DNA from 3 places in the Bradyrhizobium barranii subsp. barranii genome. Region 1 is predicted to be linked to each of the others. Evidence: predicted binding sites of a transcription regulator. Region 1 holds the regulator's gene; each other region holds the start of a gene.
The links. The regulator LexA, encoded in region 1, represses DNA repair genes until DNA is damaged. The targets are predictions, from matches to a motif close to TGTTCNNNNTGTGTTCNG.

Region 1 (9,701 bases):
GCAGGAATTTCAAGACCGGCCCGTTCGAGCAGCAGAGGATCTTCGGGCTCGATCACTTCGCCGGCCGCATCATGAGCCCCGTCGACGGCGAAGACCGTCTGATCTCCTCGCGTGCCCTGCCCCACTTCCCGATCCTGATGATGGCAACCACGACGCGCGCGGCGGCGCTAACGGACTGGCGCGAGCAGATCGGCATCCTGATCTCGGTTGCGGGCGCCTCCGCGCTCGCCATCGCGGGCGTGCTGATCGCGATTGTGCGCAAGCTGCTGGAGCAGCACCGCGCCTCTCGCGAGCGGCTGACGCTGGAGAAGCAGCGCCTCGACCGCGCCGTCAACAACATGACGCAGGGCCTGCTGCTGTTCGATGCCGAGCGGCGGCTGGTGATCTGCAACCAGCGCTACATCGAGATGTACGGCCTGTCAGCCGAGGTGGTGAAGCCCGGCTCCAGCTTCCACGACATCATCGCCCACCGCAAGGCGACCGGCTCGTTCACTGGCGACATCGGCGACTATGTCGTCCGTGTGCTGCGCGACATCCATGTGCGCAACTCCATGGTGGTCGACACCTCCGACGGGCGCTCGATCCACATCCTTAACGAGCCGCTCGCGGACGGCGGCTGGGTGGCGACCCACGAAGACGTCACCGAGCGCCGGCGGACCGAGGAGCGCATCACCCACCTCGCCCATTACGACGCGCTGACCGACCTGCCCAACCGCACCATGTTCCACGAGCACCTACGCGCGGAGCTCGCCGCCATCGCCGATGGCGAAGAGATCGCGGTGCATTACATCGACATCGACGAGTTCAAGGGCGTCAACGACGCGCTCGGCCATCTCGTCGGCGACGAGCTGTTGAAATCGATCGCGACGAGCCTCAGCCGCTGCGCGGGTCTGCAGGACTTCGTGGCGCGGCTAGGCGGCGACGAATTCGCCATCGTACAGAGCGCGGTGACGTCGCTGGAGCAGGTCAACGAACTCGTCGCGCGGGTCTTCCAGGCCATCCGCGCGCCGTTCGACTGCATGGGCCATCATCTCACCACGGACGCCAGTATCGGCATCGCGCTGGCGCCACGACACGGCACCGCGCTGGACCAGATCCTGAAGAACGCGGACATGGCGATGTATGCCGCCAAGGCCGCCGGACGCCGCACCTATCGCTTCTTCGAGCCGGAGATGGACGCCAAGGTCCGCGAGCGGCGGCAGCTCGAGATCGATCTGCGCCACGCCATCGCCCAAGGTGGGCTCGAAGGAGGGCTCGAGGTCTACTACCAGCCCTGCCTCGCCCTGAAGGACGACCGCATCACCGGCTGCGAGGCGCTGGTGCGCTGGCGCCATCCCGAGCGCGGCATGGTCTCGCCCGCCGAGTTCATCCCGATCGCCGAAGACACCGGCCTGATCAACGAGATCGGCGAATGGGTGCTGGCCACGGCCTGCCGCGATGCCGCCAACTGGCCCGACGACATCCGCCTCGCCGTCAACGTCTCGCCGGTGCAGTTCAAGAGCGGCACGCTGGCGCTGAAGATCATGGCGGCCCTTGCCGCCTCCAATTTGCCGGCGAGCCGGCTCGAGCTCGAGATCACCGAGGCCGTGCTGATCCGCGACGACGACACCGCGCTTGCGATCCTGCATCAGCTCCGCACCATCGGCGTGCGCATCGCGCTCGACGATTTCGGCACCGGCTACTCCTCGCTGAGCTATCTGCACCGCTTCCCGTTCGACAAGATCAAGATCGACCGCTGCTTCGTCAGCGACATCGCCGGTCCCGACGGCTCCGCGAGCATCGTGCAGGCTGTCGTCAACCTGGCTGCCGCCCGCCGCATGACCACCACAGCCGAGGGCGTCGAGACCGAGGAGCAGCAGCGCCTGCTCCGTGCGCTCGGCTGCTCCGAGATGCAGGGCTATCTGTTCAGTGCCGCAAAACCGGCCGACAAGGTGCTGGAGCTGTTCGCGCTGCACCGCAGCCGCCTCGCCCAGCGCGGCGGCGAGGAAAGCCGGCACCGCGAGGCCAGCTAGGGCGGTCTTCCCAACAATTGGAAGCGTCACCGCACGAATTCGCCCGGGAGCGGTCATCCGCTCCCGGGCGATATCTGGACGTCGTAAGGTTTTAGTTCGGTACCGCCGCCTTCGGCGCGGGCTTGGCGGCGACCGCATTCGCGGTCACGCCGTGCAGGAAGTCGTAGGCCGCATGCAGGGCCTTGTCGTCCTTCTCTTCCGGCGGGACGTAGGACTGCGATCCGGTCTGCTCGGTGCCGTCGGCGGCCTGCAGATGGCCGCGCATCTGCGACTCCGCCATCGTATCCATCCGGCCCTTCAGCTCGGGTGGCACGTCCTGCAGGATCTCGATGTCGGGCGCGATGCCCTGGGCCTGGATCGAGCGGCCCGACGGCGTGTAATAGCGCGCCGTGGTCAGCGCCAGCGCGCCATTGCCGGCGCCGAGCGGAATGATGGTCTGCACCGAGCCCTTGCCGAACGAGCGCGTGCCGATGATCGTGGCACGCTTGTGGTCATGCAGCGCGCCGGCGACGATCTCCGAGGCCGAAGCCGAGCCGCCATTGACCAGAATCACCAGCGGCTTGCCCTTGGTGAGGTCGCCGCCATGGGCGGTGAAGCGCTGGGTCTCTTCGGGATTGCGGCCGCGGGTCGAGACGACCTCGCCGCGCTGAAGGAAGGCGCTCGACACCGAGACGGCCTGGTCGAGCAAGCCGCCCGGATTGTTGCGCAGGTCCATCACGTAGCCGACCAGCTTCTCCGGCGGAACGTCCTTGGAGATCGACGCGATCGCCTTCTTCAGGCCGTCGGTGGTCTGCTCGTTGAACGAGGTGACGCGGATATAGCCGATGTCGCCGTTCTCGACGTGGAAGCGCACCGGACGCACATGGATGATCTCGCGCTTGATCGCGACGTCGAGCGGAGCGTCGGCGCCCTTGCGCACGATGGTGAGCTTGGTCTGGGTATCGACCGGCCCTTTCATCTTGTTGACGGCCTGCTCGAGCGTCATGCCCTGCACGGCATCGCCGTCGATCTTGCTGATGAGGTCGCCGGACATGATCCCGGCCTTGGACGCCGGCGTGTCGTCGATCGGCGAGACGACCTTGACCAGGCCGTCCTCCATCGTGACCTCGATGCCGAGCCCGCCGAACTCGCCGGAGGTGGTCTCCTGCATCTCGGTCCAGGCCTTGTCGTTCATGTAGCGTGAATGTGGGTCGAGCGAGGTCACCATGCCGGTGATCGCACCCTCAATCAGCTTGGAATTGTCGGGCTTCTCGACATAGCTCGCCTTCACCCGCTCGAACACTTCGCCGAACAAGTTGAGCCGGGAATAGGCATCATCCGCGCTCGCTGCCGCCCGTGCCGCCCATACTCCACCGTGCGGGCTGGCGACCAGAAGGGTTAGACACGCTCCCGTGAGTGCGCCCAGGGGGAACAGCAGGTTTTTCCGCATGGATAGACTGGCCTTCTTGCTTGGAGCTTTGCTTTGGGCTTGTGAGGCGCCATGCAAATGGCGATCCAGCCCGCTGTTCACAATACCATTCTGGTTTCTTCAAGGCCGGGACGCCACGCTGGCGGGTACATCGTAAAAATCTCTTCGCCCGGGCCTAAACTTTTGGCAACGTTCCGAAACCGTTTCGCGCAACGCGGGAATCGGCCGGCCGGCCCACGCCTCTCAGCTATGCGATTTTAGGATGGTTTTGGAGGGCCGGACACGATAGGCGATGACAATAACGCTTCAAATTCTCGGGAGGACAACAATGAATGACGCGCCCCGCATCCGGCCGGAAAGGAACGTCGAACTCGGCGCCAGCGCCGAGCCATTCCAAAACCTGCACGAATTCATCCGCAAGGCGCGCGCCAACCTCAACCAGAACGCCTGGGACTATATCGTCGGCGCCGCCGAGACCGAGACCACGATGCGCCGCAACCGCATGGCGCTGGACGAGATCGCCTTCCGGCCGCGCGTGCTGCGCGACGTCCGCGAGGTCGACGGCTCGGTCGAGCTGTTCGGGCGCCGGATGCGGCTGCCGGTGGTGCTGGCCCCTGTCGGCGCACTGGAGATCTTCGATCCGGATGGCGCGGCGAGCGTCGCCCGCGCCTGCGGCACCTTCGGCGCGGCGCACATGCTGAGCTCGGTGTCCGAGCCCGGCCTGGAGAAGACCGCCGAGGCCGCCCCTGATGCGCTGCGGCTCTATCAACTCTATGTGCGCGGCGACGACGATTTCGTCGCCGATGTCGTCAGCCGGAGCGAGAAGAACGCCTACGCCGCCTTCTGCCTGACCGTTGATACCGCCCATTACAGCCGTCGCGAACGTGACATTGCCAAGCGCTATGTTCGCGAGAGCCGCCTGCGCGCCACCGGCGGCGATTACCAGAAGGGCCTGGAGTGGCGGACCGTGAAGATGATCAAGGACAAGTTCAAGATCCCGCTCATCCTGAAGGGCATCGCCACCGCCGAGGACGCCCGGATCGCGGTCGACCACGGCGTCGAGTGGATCTACGTCTCCAACCATGGCGGCCGCCAGCTCGATCACGGCCGCGGCGCCATGCATGTGCTGCCCGAGATCGTCGACGCCGTGAAGGGACGCGCCAAGATCATGGTCGACGGCGGCTTCTGCCGCGGCACCGACATCGTCAAGGCGATCGCGGCGGGCGCGGACATGGTCGGCATCGGCCGGCTGCAATGCTGGGCATTGGCCGCAGCCGGCGAGGCCGGCGTGAGGCGAATGCTGGAGTTGCTCGAGGACGAGGTGCTGCGCTGCCTAGGCCTCTTGGGCGCCACCTCGTTCGCCGAGGTCGACAAGTCCTGCCTGCACCAGGCGACCGCAACGAATGCGCCGAGCGTGTTCAGCGCGTTCCCGCTGTTCGACCATGACCCCTATCGATATTGAGTGAAAGGATGCAATGAGCTCGCTCTCTCCCGGCAGCGCGGACGCGCTCCTGTTCGATCTCGGCCGCGTCGTGCTCGACATCGATTTCTCCAAGGCGATCGCCTGCTGGGCGGGACATGCCGGCTGCAAGCCGGAAGCCATCGTCGCGCGCTATGTACGGGACAGCGAAGCCTATCGGCTGCACGAGGTCGGCAAGATCAGCGACGAGGCCTATTTTGACTCGCTGCGCGTCTCGCTCGGGATCGGCATCTCGGACGCGCAGTTCCTGGAGGGCTGGAACGCGATCTTCGCCGGCGAGATGCCCGATATCGCCGAGCTGCTGCCGCGTGCGGCCAAGCAGTTGCCGCTCTACGCCTTCTCCAACACCAACCGGCCGCATGTGGACCACTTCTCGAAGGAATATGCCGCCCTGCTCGGCCATTTCCGCGAGCTGTATCTGTCGTCCAGCATCGGCCTGCGCAAACCCGATGTGGAGGCCTTCGACCATGTCGTGGCGGCGATCGGCGTGCCCGCGAACCGTATCGTGTTCTTCGACGATCTTGCCGAGAACATCGAAGGAGCGCGGTCGCGCGGCCTGACCACGGTCCACGTGACCTCGCCCCGCGACGTCGGGAACGCCCTCAAGGCGCTCGGAATCTGATCTCTGGCCGGCAAGCCGACGGGCCGCGAATGGAACTATTTTGCCTGGGGGCGAGGAACCAAAACCCTTTGTGCATTTTTATACGGAGTTCCCGGAACGATTGCCCCTCTCAGGACTCATGAGTCCGTTGGGAATTCTACATCGGGCTTATCGTCGTGTTGGGCAAAACCTACCTCACCAAGCAGGCCTCTCTGCTGATGAAATTCGCCAGGACCACATCGGATTCTGAGCTTTCCGCCAAGCTGATCAGCAAGGCCGCCGACCTGAAATCCCAGGCCGACCCGCTGCCTGACAGGGATCAGGGCCCCGCAGCGCCGGACGTCAGTCCGTACAAGCAGCCGGGGAGCTGACCGATGCTGGCCGTGGCTCTCGTCTTTCTCGTCCTCGCCATGGCCATCCTCGTACCGGTCTGTCTCGCCTTCTGGATCATGCCGCGGCGGACTTGATGCTCACCCTTCATCGCAGAGCGGATGACGCAGGATAAATCATCCTGCGCGGCCACTGTTTTGCCTCTGCGCCTGCACTCGGCTAGAACTCTCGCCGCCGATTTGCCCGAACGGGCCCAGCAGGAGTTTTCACCCGTGGCCCTGATGCCGGTTTCCGACGCGCTCGCTGCGGTGCTGGCGGGCGCAGAGCCGCTGCCTGAAGAGATGATCGCGCTCGACGCAGCCTTCCACCGCGTGCTCGCGCGCGACGTCGCCGCGCGGCGCACGCAGCCGCCGCAGGCGATGTCGGCAATGGACGGCTATGCGGTGCGCGCGGTCGATGCGGCGAAGATCGAATCCCAGCTCACCCTGATCGGCGAGGTCGCGGCGGGCCGCCCGTTTGCGGGATCGATCGGCGCCGGCGAGGCCGTGCGTATCTTCACCGGCGGTGTCGTTCCCGATGGCGCTGATGCGGTCGTGATCCAGGAGGACACGATCGCGGACGGCAAGCGCATCACCATCAAGGAAGCCGCCGTAACGGGGCGGCACATCCGCCCCGCCGGCGTCGACTTCTCGGAAGGCGACGTGCTGCTGCGCAAGGGAGCCCGGCTCACCGAGCGCGACCTCGCGCTCGCCGCCGGCATGAATTACCCGCAATTGCCAGTCCGGCGACGCCCGAAGGTCGCGATCCTCGCGACCGGCGACGAGCTGGTGATGCCGGGTACGACGCCGGGCCACGGCCAGATCGTCTATTCCAACGGCTACGCCCTGCACGCGCTCGCCCGTAGCGAGGGCGCCGATACCATCGACCTCGGCGTTGCCGCCGATACGCTGGAGGCCACCACGGCCGGCATCGGCCGCGCGCGGGAGAGCGGCGCCGACATCCTGATCACGACCGGCGGCGCGTCGGTCGGGGACCACGATCTGGTCCAGCAGGCGCTGAGCGACGAAGGTATCTCGATGGCGTTCTGGAAGATCGCGATGCGGCCGGGCAAGCCGATGATGAACGGGCGGCTCGGCGCGATGCGCGTGATCGGCCTGCCCGGCAATCCCGTGTCATCCTACGTTTGCGGCTTCCTGTTCATGGTGCCGTTGATTCGCGCGCTTTCGGGCCGTTCGATGATTCATCACCGCCGCGAACGCGCGGTGCTCGGCCGCGATGTCGGCGCCAACGACCAGCGCGAGGATTACCTGCGCGCACGCCTCGAGCTGCGCGATGACGGCACGCTCGTCGCCCTTCCGGTCAATCACCAGGATTCCTCGCTGCTTGCGAATCTCGCTGCGGCACAGGCACTTCTCGTGCGCGCGCCATTCGCGTCGAAGGCCGAAGCCGGCACGCCTTGCGAGGTCTTGCGGCTGCCCGTCTGAGCGCTTCGTTCGCGTGCGTTCCGCGAACTTTGTCGCGTTCACGGTAAATTAAGCAGTTGCGGAACATGTATCGAACATATAGTGTCCGTTCATGATTTGTTTCGAGAATGTAGCGGCTTACTGCTGAATTCAGCGTCTCGGAATCGAACGACATCAACCGGGGGATTTTGGTCGAGATGTTAACGCGCAAACAATACGAGCTCCTGCGGTTCATCAGCGAACGGCTGAAGGAAAGCGGCGTGCCGCCCTCCTTCGATGAGATGAAGGACGCGCTCGACCTGCGCTCGAAATCGGGCATCCATCGCCTGATCACTGCGCTCGAGGAGCGCGGCTTCATCCGGCGCCTGCCCAACCGGGCCCGCGCCATCGAGGTGATCAAGCTGCCCGAGCTTCAGGCCGCTGCCGGCAGCCGCCGCGGCTTCACGCCGAGCGTCATCGAAGGCAATCTCGGCAAGGTCCGCACGACTTCGAGCCCGCCGGCGGACGAGGGCGAGCGCCCCGTCGCGGTCCCCGTGATGGGCCGCATCGCGGCCGGTACGCCGATCGAGGCCTTGCAGACCCGCAGCCACACCATCAGCGTACCGCCTGACATGCTCGGCTCGGGCGAACATTACGCGCTCGAAGTGCGTGGCGATTCCATGGTCGAGGCCGGCATTCTCGACGGCGACATGGCGCTGATCCAGCGCAACGAGAGCGCCGATACCGGCGATATCGTGGTGGCGCTGATCGACGACGAGGAAGCGACGCTGAAGCGCTTCCGCCGCCGCGGCGCCTCGATCGCGCTCGAGCCCGCCAATGCGGCCTATGAGGTCCGCATTCTGCCGCCCAACCGGGTGAAGATCCAGGGCAAGCTGATCGGGCTGTACCGGAAGTATTGATACCGGACGTGCCGGTATCGGTTATTTGGCGCCCCGCGCGCTTTCGATCGGCATCGCCGATCCGAGATTGGAGCGGACGATTGTCCGCTTCCGCTGGATAGTCTTTCTGGTTTCGCGCAGATTATCCGGCCCCTCCTCCAGCGGTAAATCCTCGGCACGCCGCACGAAGCAGCCCTGCTTCGCGGCCTTCAGGTTCGAGGAGAAGTCATGCGCCGGATCGTTCTGAGCACAATTGCTGTGGCGCTGATCGCAGCATCAGCGTCGCAAGCCTTGGACGTACAAGCCTTGGCCACGCAAGCCTTGGCCGCGCAATCGCGGCCCCATGTCCGCAAGGACACCGCCGTAAGCGAGCAAGTCCGCAAGGCCCTCGACGCCGTCGACCAACCGTCGCGGCCGGGCTGGCAATATTCCGGCTGGTCGGCGCCTGCGGGGCGCTGACACGCGCCTGCAGAATGCAAAGGGGCGGGCTTTGTTCCTGGCAGATTCGGGAAAGTTAATGTGATTGCGGCCTGCGGCGGCGAGCCGTAGATTTGCCTACAACCCGGCAGAACGTTTGGTATTTCCACTCTGATAGAGGCCTGCGCCTCGATTAAGAGACGTGGGTCGCTATCCCTGCATGAGGAGCACCCGATGTGTGACTACAGCCTGCATGCCGTCGCGTCGCGTCCCGCCGAAGTCGGCGAGACGATCGTCACGACAACCTTCCGCGGCACCTCGACGCGCGGCTTTGCCTCCGCGGCCGATCCGACCGTCGCGGTCTGCCTGCTCCCGGGGACGGAGCTCGCCTTCGCCGACAACGTCCGCTACGACAATCGCTGGATCTGGACGCGCACCGTCAATTCGCGCGTCGGCAAGTTCGGCAAGATCGATCCGCACATTCCCGATCGTCATCATGATGCGATCGAATTCCCCGACGGCAAATCCGTGCTGGTGACGCAGCTGGTCGAAGGCCAGCGTGCGACCGTGCTGCAGCTACCGGTGACCCAGCCGCTCGGCGAGCGCGAGCACAAGCCGCAGACCATCACCGACAGCCGGACAACCATCACCCGCCTGCCGATCGGCTGATGCAGCCATTCCCGGCCGGCAGGTCGGGCCAGGATTGAAATCGCCATCGCCGGCCGAGGCCGGCGAGATGGTGTCGTTTGTGTCCCGCGAAACTCCATCGGGCGGACCAAGCCGTGGCGTCTCCCACCGCACGAAGTTTGCGCTGTCCTGCCTGAATTTTGAACGTCCGTTCCGCAGCCAAATGGCCGATGCTTGGTGCGGCTTGAGACGGCGGGCACGTTCGATGAAGACCTTCATTCGCGTCGTTGAACTCTGGGTGCCTGACCGCACGCGCATGCGGCTGGAATTCGGCGGCGGCCTCTACGGCGAAGGGTTGTCCGCGTTTAGGGACGTGAGCGAGGATCTGCACTTCGGATATGACGAGGGGCTTCCCGGCAAGGCCTGGGCCAGCGGCCACCCCGTGATCCTCACCAGATTCACCGATTCCTATTTCAAGCGGACCG
Region 2 (9,701 bases), 3.1 Mb from region 1:
TGCCGCCGGCGCCGACTGGATCCACTGTGACGTCATGGACGGACATTTCGTGCCGAACATCAGCTTTGGCGCCGACGTCATCAAGGCGATCCGGCCGGCGACGGCGAAGATCTTTGACGTGCATCTGATGATCGCGCCGACCGATCCCTATCTGGAGGCGTTCGCAAAAGCAGGTGCCGACGTCATCACGGTTCATGCCGAAGCCGGCCCGCATCTGGACCGCTCGCTCCAGGCCATCCGCGCGCTCGGCAAGAAGGCTGGTGTCAGCCTGTGTCCGACTACACCGGAAGCTGCGATCGAATACGTGCTTGATCGTCTCGACCTCGTGCTGGTGATGACGGTCAATCCCGGCTTCGGCGGCCAGTCCTTCCTCGACTCCCAGATCGAGAAGATCAGGCGCATTCGAAGCATGATCGGCGACCGGCCGATTCGGCTCGAGGTCGATGGCGGCATCACGCGCGACAATGCCGCCGCCGTGGCTGCCGCGGGCGCCGATACCCTCGTGGCAGGATCGGCCGTGTTCCGCGGCAAGAGCAGCGCCGATTATGCGGGCAACATCGCCGCCATCCGCGCTGCTGCGGAATCCGGCAGGGTTCCGAAGCTGCAACATGGTTCGGCGCAGACGATCCGGGCCGGCGAGACCGCGCTCACCCGGTAGAATACGGCATACAGGCGTGGCGGAGCCGGCGTCGCGCTGGTTGTGCTATGGCGTGCCATTCCGTCCGGGGTTCTACAGGGCACGCTGCACGGCGCAGCGGGCCTTCCGCGCGCGAGAGTTCTGCGCAGAAATGCAAGGCAATCTCATCGGGTGGCCAGAATCGATCGAACGGTATCTTGATCTGATCGGCATCTCCGTCGCGCGCCAGCACTACGCCTGGCCAATGAGTTCCACGTGGAGTCCTCCGATAGGAACCAATGGGGGCCTGCGCGTTTCCCAGACGTTAACCCAGCTTGCGCGGGGCGCTTCGCATGCAGTAAATGTTTTGCATAACCGCCATCGGCCTGACGTAAATCAGGGCAATAAGCTCAGTGAATGCGAGGGAGGGTCTCATGGAGAACGTACGTCGCTACCGGGCCCTGGCGTCTCTCTGTCGTCAGCAGGCGGCCTATCGGCCGCTCCAGAACTGGCAACTCCTTGGCCAAGCCGAACATTTCGAATATCTCGCCGAGATTGCGCTGAAGGCGCATTTCGATGCGTGCAATGCGCAGCCCGAGGACGACGCCATCGCCACCGCGCCATTTGAGACCCCCGCCGCGGCGTGAGCGCGTCGGTCCGTTGCGGATCATCTCTCGATCAATGCGACATCAGCGTCGGGACCGTCATGGCTTCCAGCATGGCGCGGGTGACGCCGCCGAGGAAGCGTTCCTGTAGCCTTGAGTGGCCGTAGCCGCCCATGACCAGGAGATCGAGGCTCTCGTCGGCGGCCAGCGACAGGATAGTCGGCTGGATGTCGGCGCGCGCCGCCGACAGGCTGACCGTGCGGGTAGACAACCCGCGCCGGCCGAGGTGTCTTGCCAGATGGCTTGCCGAGACTTCGTCGGGAACCGCGTCGGCTTCGTTGATCGTGATGATCACGATCTCCTCGGCGCGGGCCAGGAAGGGAGCGGCGTCGCGCATCGCGCGGGCGGCGAGGCGGCTGCCATCCCAGCAGATGCCGATCCGGTTCGCCCTGAATGACCCACGAAAGGTGTAGGGCAGGAACAGCACCGGTCCGCCCGCCTGGAACAGGATCTCGCCGGGCATGTCATTGTCGAATGAGCCTTGCGCCGGATCGGGCTGCAGCACGATGCTGAGATCGTGGAGCCGCGCCATCTCGCCGAGCGAGCCGGCTGCGTCCGCCGGGATTGCGCCGAGCGGGTGGCAGGTGCAGGAGATGCCGGCGTTCGTGGCTTCGCTCCGAAATATCGCCAACGCGGCCTCGGCACGCTCCACCGCGCGCTCGCGCTCCATCTCGAACACCGCCGCTACGGCGGCACCGCCATCCAGGACATAGGCAGTGCTGCTCGCGACGTACCCGACGGCGACCGCGTCGACGTGTGCGTTGAGTCTCGCCGCGAGCGAGATTGAGCCGTCGATCACCGCGCTCATCGGGCGCTCGGTCGGGATGTGGACGAGAATGTCTTTGTACATGGCGCGCCTCCGGTGGACATCATCCAGTGGCCGCAGTCTATCACGGCGCACGGGGCCTGCGTTGAGCCGCATCAAATGTGCAGCCCTGATTTTCGCGGTACCTTTGCCAAGATTTAATCGGACGGACGGGACGCCGTAAGGTGACGATGTCCATGTTGGTTGCAAGGCGACTTACCCAACATGGACATTTCGACATGAACGATCACGTCAATTCCGACACCACCACGTCCCGCAAGATCTTGAAGCCGCGCCGGCTTGCGCTGCTGGGCACCGTGGCCGCGCTTGGCGTGGCCGTGCTCGCTGCCTCTCCCGCCTCTTCGCAGTTCGGTCTGAATTCCTTCATCGGGCCGGCCCAGGCGGCGGAAGCCGCCGCGACGCCGCCGGGCTTCGGCGATCTCGTCAGCAAGGTCAAACCCGCCGTCATCTCGGTGCGGGTCAAGATCGACCAGGACAATGACAAGAGCGCGATGCTGCAACAGAACCGGATGGATTCGGACGAGGATTCGCCGTTCGACCAGTTTTCGCGGCAGTTCGGCTTCCGCGGTCCGGGTGGCATGAACGGCATGCCGCGCCAGCGCCACCAGATGATCACGGGCGAGGGTTCCGGCTTCTTCATCTCCGCCGACGGCTATGCCGTGACCAACAACCACGTCGTCGATCACGCCGAGTCGGTGCAGGTGACCATGGATGACGGCACGAGCTACACCGCGAAGGTGGTCGGCACCGATCCGAAGACCGATCTCGCGCTGATCAAGGTCGATGGCAAGAGGGACTTCCCGTTCGTTAAATTCTCCGACCAGAAGCCGCGGATCGGTGACTGGGTGGTCGCGGTCGGCAATCCCTTCGGCCTCGGCGGCACCGTGACCGCCGGCATCGTCTCGGCCAACGGTCGCGACATCGGCAACGGTCCCTATGACGACTTCATCCAGATCGACGCGCCGATCAACAAGGGCAATTCCGGCGGTCCGGCCTTCGACATGAACGGCAATGTGATCGGCGTGAACACCGCGATCTTCTCGCCCTCCGGCGGTTCGGTCGGTATCGGCTTCGACATTCCGGCTTCGACCGCGAAGCTGGTCGTCGCGCAGTTGAAGGACAAGGGCTCGGTCACCCGCGGCTGGCTCGGCGTGCAGGTGCAGCCGGTGAGCGCAGAGATCGCCGACAGCCTCGGCCTCAAGGAGGCGCGCGGCGCGATCGTGGACAATCCGCAGGACGGCAGCCCTGCGGCGAAGGCCGGCATCGAGGCGGGCGACGTCATCACCGCCGTCAACGGTACCGCGATCAAGGACTCCCGCGATCTCGCCCGCACCATTGCCACCCTGGCGCCGGGCACCTCCGTGAAGCTCGACGTCTTCCACAAAGGCGCGAGCAAGACGGTGACACTCGCCCTCGGCGAGTTGCCGAACGAGCGGCAGGCCAAGGCCGGCGAGGGCAAGGCGCAGCCGAACACCGGCACGCCGCGCCTCGGTCTCAGCCTGGCGCCGGCAGGCGACGTCCAGGGCGCGGGCCAGAAGGGCGTCGTCGTGACCGAGGTCGATCCGCAGGGACCCGCCGCGCAGCGCGGCATCCAGACCGGCGACGTCATCCTCAATGTCGGCGGCAAGGCCGTTGCCAATGTCGGTGACGTCCGCTCCGAGCTGGCACAGGCCAAATCATCCGGCAAGAACAGCGTGCTGTTGCAGGTGAAGAGCCAGGAAGCGACGCGGTTCGTCGCGGTGCCGCTGGCCTAAGCCTCGCGCTTCCGGCGGTAGACTCAAAAGGCGGCCTGCGGGCCGCCTTTTTCGTGCGCGTCTGGAAGATTCCCACAGGTGCCGATAACATTCTCGTTAACGGCAGCGTTGATGACGGGTTCGTCCGAAAAAGCCGCGTTCGCTCGTCACAGTTCGGAATCACGTGTTGGGCTTTGGCGTCAATGAAGACGCCCAGGCGAATTGCAGGAGTGGAACTTCGAACGCCCGGCCCTCTTGTGGAACCGGAGGTTCGCATTTGATCGGTGCCGACATGGATCGATTGAAGCTCTCGCTGAGGTGTGCGCTGCTCGTGGCGCCGCTTGTCCTGACGACCGGAAGCGCCCTGGGGCGCGACGATGGCCGCTACGCCAACTCGCCGCTAAAGCCCTGGTTCGACAGTTTGCGCAGCCATCTCGGGCCCTGCTGCTCGGATGCAGATGGCTTTGCTGTATCCGACCCCGATTGGGAATCGCACGATGGGCACTATCGCGTGCGGCTCGACGGGCAGTGGGTGGACGTGCCTGATGAGGCCGTCATCACCGAGCCAAACCGGGCTGGCCACACCATGGTGTGGCCGGTGAAGACTGCGTTCGGGATTTCGATCCGCTGCTTCATGCCGGGCAGCATGATCTGACGCGGGTGGGCGTTACCGCTTGCTGGATTTGTGCTTCGAGGTCTTCTTCGTTGTCTTGGTCGTCTTCCTGGCCGTCTTCTTGGCTGTCTTCTTCTTGGACGTTTTCCGCTTCGACGCCTTCTTCGGGACTTTCTTGCCCTTCGCGCGCGCTTCCGATAGGCCGATTGCGATCGCCTGCTTGCGACTCTTCACGCGTCCGCCACGACCGCCGGGGCCGCTTTTCGCGGTGCCCTTCTTATAGCGGCGCATCTCGCGCTCGACATCACCGCCGGCGCTGCGCGAGTAGCGGCGTTTCTTTGCCTTGCGTGCCATCAACTCTCTCCCTTGGCCCGGGGAAAGAACCGCATCACTGACCCAACGTTCCAAATGCGCGGCGGGGCCCCTCAGAAGGAGTTCGCCAACTCGATCTCGTCTTCCAGCGCTCGAATGCGGCGCGCAGCCTCAGTCGAGGACAGAGCCCGATCGTATTGAGTGGGCTGATAGGCCTCCTCGCTCAGACGCTTCAGCCTCAGCCCCTGCGCTCGCGTCATCTGCTCAGTGAGGAAAACCCTGGCGTCGTATTTACCCTGAACCTGCATCTGGCCTCTCCGTTCTCAAATCGTGACTTGACTATATGTTCTTATTTTGTTCTAACAAGCCATGGACAACAGAATTAATGAAATTCGACGCAAAATCAGCGCCTTGAGGCTCGAAATGGCCGACATCGAGGTGGCTGTGCGCGACCTAGTCGATCGCGACCGCGACTGCACAGAAAAGGCCCTGGCGCAGATGGATCTGCGCCGGAAAATCAACCTGCTGATCGGCGAATGGAAGGCGGCCGGTGGCGGCGATGTCCTGCCTGACGTCCGCGAGCGGGTACGGCTTCGTCCTGCAACGACATCCGGTCATCCGCTGCGCGTGATCGCGCGCCGCTGAGAATTTTGGGAGCGTGCGGTGGAGGAAGACCCGGACACGTGCCGGATTCTAAAACTGCGCGCCGAAATTCTCGAACTCGGCTCCGCCATCCGGCAATTGCAGCGCGAGGGTCTCGACGATGCTGCAGCGCAGCTCCTGATCGCACGCAAACGTGCACAGCTCGAGCATCTCGTGAAGGCGAATGCGGTGGGACGGCCGCTTTAGCGATGTGACGTTGGAAGGATTCCCAATCCAGCTCCAAGGCTCCAGCTCCAAAGCGAAAGGCCCCGCGTCGCCGCGAAGCCTTTGATCGTCGGCCGGAGCTCACTTGGTGTTGCTCATGCCGCCCTTGTTGTTCGTCATGGTGCCGCCTTGGTCGGAGCCGGGGCCAGAACCACCTTGACCGGAGGGATCAGCGCCCTTGGAGGACTTGGTGTTGGCACCCGTGGTCTGCGACGACGACATCGAGGATCCTTGCTTGGCCTTGTGCGACTTGGCCTGCGCGGCGAACGGAGCGGCGGCGAGGCCGGTTGCCAGCATCACGGTGAGAGCGAGCTTGGTGGTTTTCATGCGCGGGAACTCCCTGAGTTGAATTGACGCAGGCAGCCAACCGTCATTTGCCGCAGGAGTTCCGAACGAAAGCGCCCGGTGCGCGTCACGCGCGCTTCAAAATTCCTTGTCCTCGGCGAGCATGAACACGAGGCCCGTGAGCGTCGCGCCGATCGCGAACGTCGTCACCAGTGTGATGATGAAGACCATGGCGGCCGAATGTCCGCCGTGGTTCAGCAAATTTGCGACCGCCGGATTGAAAAGGACGAGGGCGAGACCGAAGAGAAGGCCGAGGGCTGCGCCCATCATCGCATGCGTCATCAGCTTGATGACGCCGGTCGGAGAGATGAGGCTCGGCGACTTTTTCCCGCGCATGGAACCGCCTCGCGGTGTGGCATAAAACGCGCGCGACGATTGTGGGTTCCATTGTCATGACGATTTTGTCATTCGCCGCTTCATCCGACGTTCATGGCGGTCTTGCCAGGATGAATGCCATCAACACGGGAACATTCGATATGGGTAAGGTCGTCTTTCTCTATCGCTCGCTGGCCTATCGCAACGCGGCTGCGGACATGCTGCGCAAGGCGCGCAAGCTGCCGCGCGGCGCCGAGCGGAGCGCAGCCCGCCGTTACGCGCGGGCGCTGCGCGAGCTTTCGCAAACGGAAGCCTGGCTGGAAGGACGTGTCGCTGACGAACCGCAGGCGATGCAGCGCATGAGGGTCGCCGCGACGCGCTAGACCATGATCGGTTCTGAGTGAATCAGGGCCGAAGCTCCAGATTCTTGTCTTTACGCGCGAACCGGAGCCCACGTCGCTCGCAAATGCTTAGCCTGAGGCCCGCTGAAGGGGTTCGGACGTCGCCGCGTCGAACTTGCTCGCGGCCGCCGGCGCTACGGTCTTCCGCGTCAGCGGCACCTCAAGGCGGCACAACAGGCCTTCGGCACGCCAGTTGAATTCCGCCTGTCCGCCGAGTTGCGATTCCACACTGGCAAGCAGGCTCCGCGTGCCGAAGCCACGGGATTTCGGCGTCCTCACCAGCGGACCGCCGGTTTCGTCCCACGTCAGTGTGAGGTGGTCGTCCTCGACCTGCCAGCCGATCGCAAGCCGCCCCGACCGCGTCGAGAGCGCGCCATATTTCGCCGAGTTGGTGAAGAGCTCGTGCAGCGCCAGCGCCAGCGCCAGCGTCTGCGCTGTCGCCGGCGCCAGCTGAACTTCCGGACCGGCCAGCTTGATCTGGCCGCCGAGCGAGTAGGGCGCGAGCTCCTCGTCGATCAGCCTCGAGAGTTCGGCGCCCTGCCAGCTCGACAGCGACAGGATCGTGTGCACGCGCGCCAGCGCGTTGATGCGCCCCTCGACGGCGTTGACGTAAGCCTTGACCTCGTCGGCGCGGGTGAGGCGCACGATCGATTGCGCCAGCGCCAGCGCGTTCTTGGCGCGATGATCCACCTCGCGGGCCAGCAGGTTTTGTCTCTCTTCCGCGCGTTTGCGTTCGGTGATGTCCACGGTGACGCCGCTCACGCGCACCACGCGGCCGCCCTGGTCCACCGTCGCGGCCGCGGTGCCGACGCACCAGCGCACATCGCCATCGGGCCGGCTGACGCGAAACTCTCCTTCATAGGCGTGCGCGCCGGTATTGAACGCGGCAATCGCCTGGCCGAACTGGTCGACGTCATCAGGGTGCAGCAGCGCCTGGATGTTGGCTGAGGTGACATTGAAGGTCTCCGGCGTCACGCCGAAGATGCGGTACTGGCCTTCGTCCCACATCCAGTCGCCGTTGACCCAGTCCCAGTCCCACGATCCCATCTTGCCGGCGGCGATCGCCATGCTGCGCCGCTCTTCGCTCTCGCGCAGCTTTGCGGTGGAATTCTCCAGCTCGGCCGTGCGCGCGCGAACGCGGTCCTCGAGCTCCCGGTTCAGCCGTTCGAGCTCGCGCGTCTTGCGGTAGAGTTCGGCAAACACCTTGATCTTGGCGCGCAGCACCTCCGGCACCACAGGCACCGGCACGTAATCGACCGCGCCCATCTCGTAGCCGCGCAACCGGTCGATGTCGCTCACCTGGATCGCGGAGATGAAGATCATCGCGGTCTTCTGGAAGCGCGGATGCTCCCGGATCATCGCGGCCAGCTCGAATCCGTCGAGCTCGGGCATGCAGACGTCGACCAGGATCACCGCGATCTCGGTCTTGAGCAGCACCTCCAGCGCCTCGCGGCCCGATGATGCGATCACGAGGTTCTCGCCGAGTTCCTTCAGGATCACCTCGTAGGCGAGCAGCTTGGCCGGCTGGTCGTCGACGAGGAGGATGTTGACCTTTTCGTGGTCCATTCGCGGATCCAAACTCAGCGGTGCAGCCACATGCGGATTGCAAGCAGCAATTGATCGGTGTTGACGGGTTTGGCGAGGTAGTCGGACGCGCCTGCTTCCAGGCATTTCTCACGGTCGCCCTTCATCGCCTTGGCTGTCAGCGCGATGATCGGAAGGCGGGCGAAGGCCGGATTTTCGCGAATGACGCCGATGGTCTGATAGCCATCCATCTGCGGCATCATGATGTCCATCAGCACGATGGCGATCTCCGGATTGGATTCGACCAGCGTCACCGCCTCGCGGCCGGTCGTGGCCGTCAGCACCTTCATGCCCCGCCGTTCCAAGACGCTCGACAGCGCGAAGATGTTGCGGGCGTCGTCGTCGACGAGCAGGGCGGTCTTGCCGATCAGGTCTTCGTCGGAACTGTTCAGCTTCTCCAGCATGCGCTGCTTCTCGACCGGCAGTTCCGTGATCACGCGATGCAGGAACAAGGCGGTCTCGTCGAGCAGGCGCTCCGGCGATTCCACGCCCTTGACCACGATGCTGCGCGCCATGGTGTGGAGTTCCGCATCCTCCTCCGCCGAGAGCTCGCGGCCGGTGAAGACCACCACCGGAACGTTCGACAGCGCCTCGTCGTTGCGGATCTGGTCCAGCACCTCGAAGCCGCTCATGTCGGGCAGCCGCAGGTCGAGCACCACGCAATCGCAGGGCGCCTCGCGCAGCGTCGAGAGCGCGCCGGCGCCGGTATCCGTCGTCACGATCTCGATGTCGTCGTGATGCAGCAGCTCGCGGATCGAGAGCTGCTCGGCCTCGTTGTCCTCGACGATCAGGAGCCGCTTGCGCCGCGGCCGCGCGTATTCCTTGATCTGCGTCAGCGCGGCTGAGACGCCCTCGGTCGTGGTCGGCTTGTTGACGAAGGAGAAGGCGCCGCGGGCCAGCGCATGCTGCCGGTCCTCGTCGAGCGTGATGATCTGCACGGGGATGTGGCGGGTCAGCGGATTGTGCTTGAGCTGGCTCAGCACCGTCCAGCCCAGCATATCAGGCAGGAACACGTCGAGCGAAACGGCCCGCGGCTGGTACTGCTTCGCAAGCTCCAGCGCCTCCGCGCCGCGCGCGGCGACCAGAACCTTGAAGCCCTTGTCGCGGGCGAGATCGACCAGCACGCGGGCATAATGCGGATCGTCCTCGACGATGAGCAGGATGGTGTCACCGGGCTCGAGATTGAGCCTGTCGTCGGCAATCTGCTCGATGACGCGCTGCTGCTCGGGTGCAGCCGCTTGCAACGCCGGCGGCTGACTGTACTGCTGCGGCGCGGGCGCACGCGGCGCGAGCGTCGGGCCGGAATATTTCAGCGGCAGATAGAGCGTGAAGGACGAGCCCTTGCCGGGCGCGCTGCGCAGATGGATCTCGCCGCCGAGCAGGCTCGCGAGCTCGCGGCTGATCGCAAGTCCGAGACCGGTGCC
Region 3 (9,701 bases), 4.9 Mb from region 1:
CGCGGACAAGGTCGTCAACAACATCGTCGTGCGCGGCCGCGACCAGGTGATGCTCAAGGTCGTCGTCGGCGAAGTCCGCCGCGACATCGTCAAGCAGCTGGGCGTCGACCTCAGCGCCAGCCTGAATGCCGGCACCGCGGTCGTGAACTTCAACAATTCCAACCCGTTCTCGGTCAGCGGCGGACCGATCGTCGGCAGCAACGGGCTCGGCGTGGCCGGCCTCGCCAAGGGTGTCGCCACCGTCAGCGCCACGATGCGCGCAATGGAAAGCGCCGGCGTCATGCGCACGCTGGCCGAACCGAGCCTGACCGCGATCTCGGGCGAATCCGCCACCTTCATCGCCGGCGGCGAATTCCCGATCCCTGCAGGCTATTCCTGCGATCCGGTCACCCACGTCTGTACCACCCAGGTCACCTACAAGAAGTTCGGCATCTCGCTGAACTTCACCCCGCTCGTGCTCAGCGAAGGCCGTATCAGCCTGCGCGTGATGACCGAGGTCTCGGAGCTGTCGAACACCAACGCGATCACGCTGACGCAGGCGGTGTCCTCGACCTCGAGCAACTCGATCACGATCCCCTCGGTCCAGACCCGCCGCGCCGAGACCACGCTGGAAATTCCCTCCGGGGGCTCGATGGCGATGGCCGGCCTGATCCAGCAGAAGACCAAGCAGGCGATCAACGGCCTGCCCGGCGTCGACCAGGTGCCCATCATCGGTGCGCTGTTCCGCAGCCAGGACTTCGTCAACAACGAGACCGAGCTGATGGTGATCGTGACGCCCTATGTGGTGCGCGCGGTCGCCCAGAAGGAATTATCGCGGCCCGACGACGGCTTTGCGCCGGCCTCGGACGCGCAGACGGCGCTGCTCGGCCGCATGAACCGGCTCTACGGCATCGCGCGCAGCGTCGATCCGATCGAAAGCAGCCGCGGCGATTTCGGCTTCATCATCGACTGAGACGGACGGTTTGGGGACCGGGGCAAGAAACGGGGCAAGAGGGGACAAAGCGATGACGAAGACGATCGCCGATCGACGTCGCAAGCTGCGGATCGCGCTGGCGCTGACGGGGCTTTCCGTCATGCTCGGCGCCTGCAACACCACCGGTGACATCGTCACCCAGACGGTGCCGACCGACTATCGCCAGCGCCACCCGATCGCGGTGCAGGAAGCCAAGAAGTCGATCGTGATCTTCGTCGGCAAGGCGCGCGGCGGCCTCTCCACCGCGCAGCACGCGGACGTCGCGGGCATTGCGAGGGACTGGGTGCGCGAAGGCACCGGTTCCGTCGTCGTCGACGTGCCGAGCGACGCTGCGAATTCACGCGCCGCGGCGGCGAGCTACCACGAAATCCGGTCGGTGCTCGCATCCGGCGGCGTGCCGTCGCGCGCCATCGTCCAGCATCCCTATCGCCCCGAGGATCCCGGACTGCTGCCGACCATCCGCCTGAGCTATTCGAAGATCGCCGCGGTCGCCGGCCCCTGCGGGCTGTGGCCGGAAGACGTCGGTCCGAACATCCTCGACCCCGGCTACAACGAGAACCGGCCGTACTTCAATCTGGGCTGCGCCGGCCAGCGCAACCTCGCGGCCATGATCGACAACCCCGCCGACCTCGAGCAGCCGAGGGCGGAGACGCCTGCCTACACCGCACGGCGCGAGATCGCCTTCGAGCGCTACCGCAAGGGCATGGCGACCACGACCATGTATCCCGAGGCCGAAAAGGCCAAACTCAGCGACACCGGCAAATGACAAGTTTTCACGACGACGAAGAAGCGGACGACCCGCGGCACCCCGAGGACCACATTGCGCCGGTTCCTCGCATCTCGGTGCAGGCCTTTTGCGAGACCGAGCAGACGCTCGCCGCGATCACCGCGGCCGGGCAGGATCGCCGTCTCGCCAAGGCGCATCTCACCGCCAAGGGCGGCGGCCTTGCCGCGGCCATCGAAGTCTATGACACGATGCCGACGCCGAACGTCATCGTGATCGAATCCGACGGCACACGCGATATCCTCGAGGGCCTCGACGATCTCGCCGGCGTCTGCGATCCCGGCACCCGCGTGGTCGTGATCGGCAACCCGAACGACACCGCGCCCTATCGCGAGCTGGTCCGCCGCGGCGTCAACGACTACGTGGTGGGACCGGTCGAAACCCTCGACGTCGTCCGCTCGATCTGCAGCCTGTTCTCGGCGTCGGAAGCCATCATCACCGGCCGCGTCATCGCGGTGGTCGGCGCCAAGGGCGGCGTCGGTGCGTCCACGGTCGCGCACAACGTGGCCTGGACCATCGCGCGCGACCTCGCGCTCGATTCCGTCGTGATCGATCTCGACCTCGCCTTCGGCACCGCCGGCCTCGACTACAACCAGGACCCGGCGCAGGGCATCGCCAACGCGGTGCTCTCGCAGGACCGGCCGGACACGGCGCTGATGGAGCGCCTGCTCGCCAAATGCACCGAGCGCCTCAGTCTCCTCGCCGCGCCCGCAACGCTCGACCGCGTCTACGATTTCGGCGCCGAAGCCTTTGATGCGATCTTCGACACGCTGCGCATGACCACGCCCTGCATCGTGCTCGACGTTCCCCACCAATGGTCGGGCTGGACGCGCCGCGCGCTCGTCAATGCCGACGACATCGTGATCGTGGCCGAGCCAGATCTCGCCAATTTGCGCAACACCAGGAACATGCTGAGCGTGCTCAAGGCGGCACGGCCGAACGACCGTCCGCCGCTGTACTGCATCAACCAGGTCGGCATGCACAAGCGCGCGGAGATCGAGGTCAAGGCGTTCGCCAAGACCATGGAGAGCCAGCCGATCGCGGCGATCCCGTTCGACTCGAAACTGTTCTCGACCGCGGCCAATAACGGTCAGATGATCGCAGAGGTCTCCAAGAACCACCGCACCACCCTTCTGTTCCAGAACATGGCGAACCGCCTCGCCGGGCGTGGCGAGGTGAAGAAGCCGAAGCGCTCGCTGCTCGGGCCGCTCCTGAAAAGGCTCAAGGGCAGGGCGGGTCGCGGGTCAGCCCCACATCGCAAGGTGTCGTAAGCACCAACGCGAACGAGAAACGAGGGCGGGTTACTTGTCCGCCCGCTGCTGCTTCTTCGCCAGCAACTGCCGCAGCGCCGTGACCTTTGCCGCGGCCTGATCCGGCGGCAGGTCGGCCTTCACGATGGTCTCGGCCTCGGCCTGCTTCCCCTGCAGTCCCACGACGAGCGCCAGATTGGCGCGCACGCGGGAATCGGCGCGATTGCGCTCATAGGCGCGGCGCAGCGTTTCCTCGGCCCGCGGCAGATTGTTCTGGAGCATGTAGGACAGGCCGAGATTGGACAGAACCTGCGGCTCCTCGGGCACGATCTTCAGCGCTGCCGAATAATATTGCTGCGCCTCTTCGTTGCGGCCGAGCTGATCGAGCGCCGCGCCTTGCGCCGACAGGATGCGCCAGTCCGGATCCTCAGGCGTATGCGCGCGGCTGAGCACATCGAAAGCCTGCTGGAAATTGCCGCTGTCGGCGAGCGCGCGGCCGTAGCCGGCGAGCAGCGCCTTGTTGCTGGGATGGGCGAGCACGGCCTGCTCCATCACCGCAACGGCCTGGGCGCGCTGGCCGGTCTCGCGCAGCGCCATGCCATATTCGAGCGCGACGTTGGGATCGGAAGGCTTGGCGCGATAGCGCTCGCGAAGCGCGTCCATGTCCGGCTTCGGATCGGCCCTGCCGGCCGTTTCCGACTTGCCACCGAGCGCGCCGGTGATGTCCTCCAGACTCGTGGTCTGGCAGCCGCCGAGGGCAAGCATCACGAGCGCGGAAAGCAGGAATCTCGCCGGCGGAGAGGCAAGGGACGAACGCTTGGGCATACTCTGATCACTCGGCGACTGATCAGTGATGCTTACCGATTAACCCTAAAGTCCAGTTAAGGAACCTGGCCCGTCCGGCTCAATCGGTGAACTCGGCGCCGAATTCGCAGCCGATGCGCCAGCGCAGGCGGCATTGGCGGGAATAATCGGGCGCGAAGATGATGGTGAATTGCGGCGGCACTTCCAGAAACTCCGCCACCACTTTCACGCCCCCATCCGAGATATCCGTGATCGTGCAATCCCTCGGCAGCGAGCCCGCGCCAAAGTGAATCTTGGCGAGCCGAGTGCACACCCGTCGTTCGCTTCTGCGGCGATTTGCAAGCATTTGAATTGTTCCCCCGTTAGATCACGGCCCATCCCGCAGCTCTAGGAGTAGCGAACATTCGTTGGGATGTGCTGATGAGAGCCGCTCGCATTCGAGGCGTAGTGTCTGCGTGATGTTTACGACCGGTTAGGGTTTTCCGGGCCCTCGGGCTGTTCTCGTATTGTTCTTGCAAGAAAGATCGGGCTCTGCCACCCCTAATTGTACGAGAGGGCAGGCTGGTTCGAGCATGGTTCAGCGGGTTTCTACCGTCGCCTTTGAGGGGATCGAGGCCCGCGCGGTCGACGTGCAGGTGCAGGTCGCGCCCGGCCTGCCGGCTTTCGCGATCGTCGGCCTGCCGGACAAGGCGGTGTCGGAGGCACGGGAGCGCGTTCGTTCGGCGCTGATTGCCTCGGGGCTGGCGCTGCCGGCGCGGCGGATCATCGTCAATCTGGCGCCCGCCGACCTGCCCAAGGAGGGCAGCCATTACGACCTGCCGATCGCGCTCGGGCTGATGGCCGCGATCGGCGCGATCCCGCCCGATGCGCTGACCGGTTTTACCGTTCTCGGCGAGCTCGGTCTCGACGGCTCGATCGCGCCGGTGGCCGGCGTGCTTCCCGCCGCGATCGGCGCCAATGTGCGCGAGGAAGGCTTGATCTGTCCGGCAGCCTGCGGCTCGGAAGCGGCGTGGGCGAGCCCGGACATCCAGATCATCGCGGCACAATCGCTGATCCAGATCGCCAACCATTTCAAGGGCACGCAGGTGCTGTCGCGGCCCACGCCGCGCGTGCACGAGGTCGCCACCTCCCCGCTCGACCTGCGCGACATCAAGGGCCAGGAGAGCGCCAAGCGCGCGCTGGAGATCGCGGCCGCCGGCGGACATCACCTGCTCATGATCGGCGCGCCCGGCGCCGGCAAGTCGATGCTGGCGGCGCGCCTGCCCTCGATCCTGCCGCCGCTGTCACCGGGCGAATTGCTCGAAGTCTCCATGATCGCCTCCGTCGCCGGCGAGATCGAGGGCGGCGCGCTGACCGCGCGACGGCCGTTCCGCTCGCCGCATCATTCCGCCAGCATTGCCGCGCTCACCGGCGGCGGCATCCGCGCAAAGCCCGGCGAGATCTCGCTTGCGCATCAGGGCGTGCTGTTCCTCGACGAGCTGCCCGAATTCGATCCGCGCGTGCTGGATTCGCTGCGCCAGCCGCTGGAGAACGGCGAGGTCTCCGTCTCCCGCGCCAATCATCGCGTGACTTATCCTGCGCGCTTCATGCTGGTCGCGGCGATGAATCCGTGCCGCTGCGGCCATGCGTTCGAGCCCGGCTATGCCTGCAAGCGCGGCCGCATCGATCGCTGCACCGGCGACTACCAGGCGCGCATCTCCGGTCCGCTGATGGACCGCATCGATTTGCGCATCGAGGTTCCCGCGGTGACCGCCGCGGATCTGATCCTGCCGCCGCCGGCCGAGGGCTCGGCGGAAGTCGCCGCGCGCGTGGCAGCCGCGCGCGACATCCAGCTCGCGCGTTACGCGGATGCGGGCCTGCCGCATGTTCGCACCAATGCCGAGGCGCCGGCCTCGGTGTTGGAAGACGTCGCCAAGCCGGATGCGCAAGGCGCCAAATTGCTGCGCGATGCCGCCGAGACCATGCGGCTGTCGGCGCGCGGCTATCACCGCGTGCTGCGGGTGGCGCGCACGCTCGCCGATCTCGACGGCGCCGAGAAGATCGGCCGGCTGCATCTCGCCGAGGCGCTGTCCTACCGCGCACTCGCGGAGGATGTGCGGCAGATGGCCTGATCCTTCCGCGCATCAACCCGGCGGTAACGAGTTTCCTTTACGCTCTGCAAACCATAAGGCCCAAGCGTTCCCCTATGAGTTCCACACAGGGCCCGGGCGAGTAGCGTGTCATGTTGCGTTTCAAGATCCTGGCCTCGGTTGTTCCCCTGCTGGCGGCCGCGGTGTTCGCCCGCGGCGAGATCGGATCGGTCTCGCACCCCTGCATCGCGCTTGGCGAGACTTCAGTCGAGCTGACATCCCTGTTCTGGACGGCCGGCGTCCATGTCGCCTTCACCGACGATCTGTCGCGGGCCACGGTGCGGGTTCAGATCACCGACGATCCGGACGCGGCGGACTTCGCGGTCGTGGACGACGGTCTCGGCTCCGAACCGGATTCCTGTCAGGTCAATCCGGCGACGCGCCTCGTCACGATTGCCACGGAGCCGGTCGACGGCGGCCCGGTGATTTACCTGTCCACCGACGGGCCGGCCGATTACCGCATCTATGTGCGCTCGAAGTCCTTTTCGCAGCGCGAGGCCGCGGCGCTGATCGTCGGTGCCAATGGCGGCCACCGCCCGCTCCCGCTCCAGGCCGCCTCGCTCTGAAGCGTTAACACCTCGTCAACCCTGTTTGGAGGCCGAACCAAAGCCTCAAGCTGTTCGCAAGGTCGGCGAGACATCGTCGCAATTGGCGACGCGGGGTTTCGGAGCAAGAGTCGGGGTCGATGGCGATGGATCGGACGTTCCGGATCAAGGTGCGCATGCGCCGCTTCAGGCGACAGCATCCTCGCATCGCGTTCGCGATCCGCTCCTTCATGATCTTCTCGGCGACGTTCGGCGGCGCCTATGGCTTCGTCTCCGGCAGCCGCTCCGAGAACTCCGGCTACGATCCCAATACGTTTGCGGTCGGAGCAAGCTTCCTGTTCGCGCTCGCCTGCCTCGGCCTCGCCACGCTCAGCATGCGGCTGCGCTTCGTCAACAAGCGGATGCGGAAGCTGGCCGCCCACAACGAGACGCTGATCGACCGCAATTGGGAACTGAAGGAAGCGGAAGAGCGCGCGCGCAGCCTGTTCGAACAGCAGGGTGACCTGATCGTGCTGCGCGACCATCAGGGCCGCATCACCTTCGCCAACGACGCCTATTGCGCGCTCGCAGGACAGGCGCGCAACGTGCTGGTCGGCACGCGTTTCGATTTCGACGTCCTCGAGCAGGGCGACAGCGCCCGCGAAAGCAACGGCACGCGCATTCACGACCAGAGGATCACCACCCCGCACGGCGCGCGCTGGATCGCCTGGCGCGAGGGCTATGTCCGTCTCGATGCCGGCCAGCCCGCCGAATTGCAGAGCGTCGGACGCGACGTCACCGACCGCACCGAGACCGAGCGCGCGCTGTCGGACGCACGCGACCAGGCCGATGCCGCCAACCGCGCCAAGTCGCGCTTCCTGGCGATGGCCTCGCATGAGATCCGCACGCCACTCAACGGCATCATCGGCATGGGCGGCCTGTTGCTCGACACCGCGCTGACGCCGGAGCAGACGACCTATGCCAGGGCGGTGAAAACCTCCGGCGAAGCCTTGATGGCGCTGATCGAGGAACTGCTCGACTATTCCAAGATCGAGGCCGGCAAGCTCGATCTCGACCAGCGCCCGTTCGCGCTCTCGACCATGATCGAGGAGATCACCGAGCTGCTCGCACCGCGCGCGCAGGCAAAGACGCTCGAGATCGCCGCCTATGTCGACGAGCGCCTGCCGCTCGAGGTCGTCGGCGATGCCGCGCGGTTGCGCCAGGTGCTGCTCAACCTCGCCGGCAACGCCATCAAGTTCACCGCGACCGGCGGCGTCGCGCTGATCGTCGAACCCGGCATCTGGCCGAACGAGATCAGCTTTCTGGTGCGCGACACCGGCATCGGCATCGCACCCGAGGCGCGAACGCGCATCTTCCGCGAGTTCGAGCAGGCCGACGAGCGCGTCGCCCGCACCTATGGCGGCACCGGGCTCGGCCTTGCCATCAGCGAACGCATCGTCAAGCGCATGGGCGGCCGCATCACCCTGGAGAGCGAGCCGGGCAAGGGCTCGACCTTCGAGGTCGCGATCCCGCTTCCGCCATCGCAATCCGGCGCGGGACAGACGGCGTTCCCGAGCCCTGATCTCACCGGCAAGTCGATCCTCCTGATCGCCGACGGCATCGAGGCCTCGCTGATCGCGCGGCGGCTGGAGCGCTGGGGCGGACAGATCTGCCTCGTCTCGGATGGCGCCGTCGCAGAGGCGCTGCTGCCGGAGCGCTCATGGCATGCGGTGCTGGTCGATCGTGCGATCGGCGCCGCCATCGCCGACCATCTCGGCGAGGTCGCGCGCAAGCATGCGACGCAGCGGCTGGTGCTGCTGACGTCGAGCTCGCGTCACGAGAAATTTTCAGCTTCTTTCACCGGCTTCCTGATCAAGCCGTTGCGCGCCGCTTCGCTCGCGGCACGTCTCGCGCTGACGCCGGAGGTCGCCTCGCCCGAACTGGCGCCGGAGCCGCCGGCCGCCTCCCCCGCCGGCGTCGTAACGGCAAAGGGCCTGTCGATCCTCGTCGCCGAGGACAACGAGATCAACGCGCTGCTGATGCGCTCGCTACTGACCAAGCTCGGCCACCGCGTCGTCATCGCCGTGCATGGCGAGGCGGCGCTGGAATCCTGGCTCGCGGCGTCATCGGCCGGCACGCCCTACGATCTCGTGCTGATGGACATCCAGATGCCGCAGCTCGACGGCATCGAGGCGACGAAACGCATCCGCACGCATGAGGCCGCCAAGGGCGGCCACCACACGCCGATCCTCGCGCTCACCGCCAATACGCTGGTGGAGGATCGCTATGCCTGTTTCGAGGCGGGCATGAACGGATTTCTGATCAAGCCGCTCGACCGCGACAAGCTGGACGAGGCGCTGGCCGGGCTGGCGGCGGCGCGGCATCTGATGGTGTAGGAAGGTCTCTCCTCCGTCATTGCGAGGAGCCCTTGCGACGAAGCAATCCAGAATCCCTCCGCGGAAAGATTCTGGATTGCTTCGCTGCGCTCGCAATGACGCTGTGGCTGCAGGCGTGCGCCAAACACCGATGCCGTAGGGTGGGCAAAGCCAACGGGTCGCGCGAATGCGCGCCCGATGACAGGCTCCGCGTGCCCACCATTCACGTTCAAAATGGAGATAGACGGTGGGCACGGCGCTTCGCGCCTTTGCCCACCCTACGGCACCGCGGCCTATAGCCGTCGCAGCGCCACACTCGCAACCGTGTGGTCGGCGCCCTTCTTCAGGATCAGCGTCGCGCGGGGGCGGGTCGGCAGGATATTGTCCTCGAGATTGGCGAGGTTGGTGCGTTCCCAGATCGCGATCGCGGTGGCGGTGGCTTCCTCGTCCGACAACAGCGCGTAGCGGTTGAAGTAGGATTTTGGATTGGTGAACGCGGTGTCACGCAGCGCCAGGAAGCGCTTGATGTACCATTGCCGCAGCGCCGCCTCGTCGGCGTCGATATAGACCGAGAAATCGAAGAAGTCGGAGACCACGGGCACCGCCTTGCCGTCGCGTGGCAGCTTGCCGGTCTGCAGCACGTTGACGCCCTCGACGATCAGGATGTCGGGCTGGTCGATCTCGGCCCACTGGTTCGGCACGATGTCGTAGGTCAGATGCGAATAGACCGGCGCGCGCACGTGGCGGCGGCCGGCCTTGATGTCGGAGAGGAAGCTGAGCAGCAGCGGCAGGTCGTAGCTCTCCGGAAAACCCTTCTTCTGCATGATGCCCTGCCGCTCCAGCACGGCGTTGGGATACAGAA

Region 2: a site for LexA is predicted at 5,110-5,127, ahead of J4G43_RS14275 (DUF3072 domain-containing protein). Genes of this name have one in related genera too.
Region 3: a site for LexA is predicted at 4,308-4,325, ahead of J4G43_RS01070 (YifB family Mg chelatase-like AAA ATPase). Genes of this name have one in related genera too.

What each region holds. Positions count from the first base shown of each region.
Region 1 is NZ_CP086136.1:6,011,495-6,021,195, forward strand. It holds gene J4G43_RS29050 (bifunctional diguanylate cyclase/phosphodiesterase) at 1-2,012, shown strand, start outside; gene J4G43_RS29055 (S41 family peptidase) at 2,104-3,441, opposite strand; gene J4G43_RS29060 (alpha-hydroxy acid oxidase) at 3,749-4,882, shown strand; gene J4G43_RS29065 (HAD family hydrolase) at 4,896-5,522, shown strand; gene J4G43_RS29070 (hypothetical protein) at 5,678-5,872, shown strand; gene J4G43_RS29075 (molybdopterin molybdotransferase MoeA) at 6,104-7,315, shown strand; gene lexA (transcriptional repressor LexA) at 7,492-8,193, shown strand; gene J4G43_RS29085 (hypothetical protein) at 8,401-8,631, shown strand; gene J4G43_RS29090 (hypothetical protein) at 8,824-9,258, shown strand; gene J4G43_RS29095 (GAF domain-containing protein) at 9,482-9,701, shown strand, end outside.
Region 2 is NZ_CP086136.1:2,961,008-2,970,708, forward strand. It holds gene rpe (ribulose-phosphate 3-epimerase) at 1-658, shown strand, start outside; gene J4G43_RS14250 (hypothetical protein) at 1,051-1,263, shown strand; gene J4G43_RS14255 (universal stress protein) at 1,295-2,131, opposite strand; gene J4G43_RS14260 (Do family serine endopeptidase) at 2,326-3,861, shown strand; gene J4G43_RS14265 (hypothetical protein) at 4,133-4,495, shown strand; gene J4G43_RS14270 (DUF6496 domain-containing protein) at 4,508-4,807, opposite strand; gene J4G43_RS14275 (DUF3072 domain-containing protein) at 4,879-5,073, opposite strand; gene J4G43_RS14280 (hypothetical protein) at 5,189-5,410, shown strand; gene J4G43_RS14285 (hypothetical protein) at 5,429-5,614, shown strand; gene J4G43_RS14290 (hypothetical protein) at 5,714-5,959, opposite strand; gene J4G43_RS14295 (hypothetical protein) at 6,056-6,313, opposite strand; gene J4G43_RS14300 (hypothetical protein) at 6,370-6,675, shown strand; gene J4G43_RS14305 (HWE histidine kinase domain-containing protein) at 6,763-8,259, opposite strand; partial or broken gene J4G43_RS14310 (HAMP domain-containing protein) at 8,274-9,701, opposite strand, start outside.
Region 3 is NZ_CP086136.1:234,742-244,442, forward strand. It holds gene J4G43_RS01045 (type II and III secretion system protein family protein) at 1-952, shown strand, start outside; gene J4G43_RS01050 (CpaD family pilus assembly protein) at 1,005-1,739, shown strand; gene J4G43_RS01055 (CpaE/TadZ family protein) at 1,736-3,028, shown strand; gene J4G43_RS01060 (tetratricopeptide repeat protein) at 3,059-3,832, opposite strand; gene J4G43_RS01065 (PilZ domain-containing protein) at 3,912-4,157, opposite strand; gene J4G43_RS01070 (YifB family Mg chelatase-like AAA ATPase) at 4,384-5,922, shown strand; gene J4G43_RS01075 (hypothetical protein) at 6,033-6,506, shown strand; gene J4G43_RS01080 (PAS domain-containing hybrid sensor histidine kinase/response regulator) at 6,626-8,860, shown strand; gene coaA (type I pantothenate kinase) at 9,133-9,701, opposite strand, start outside.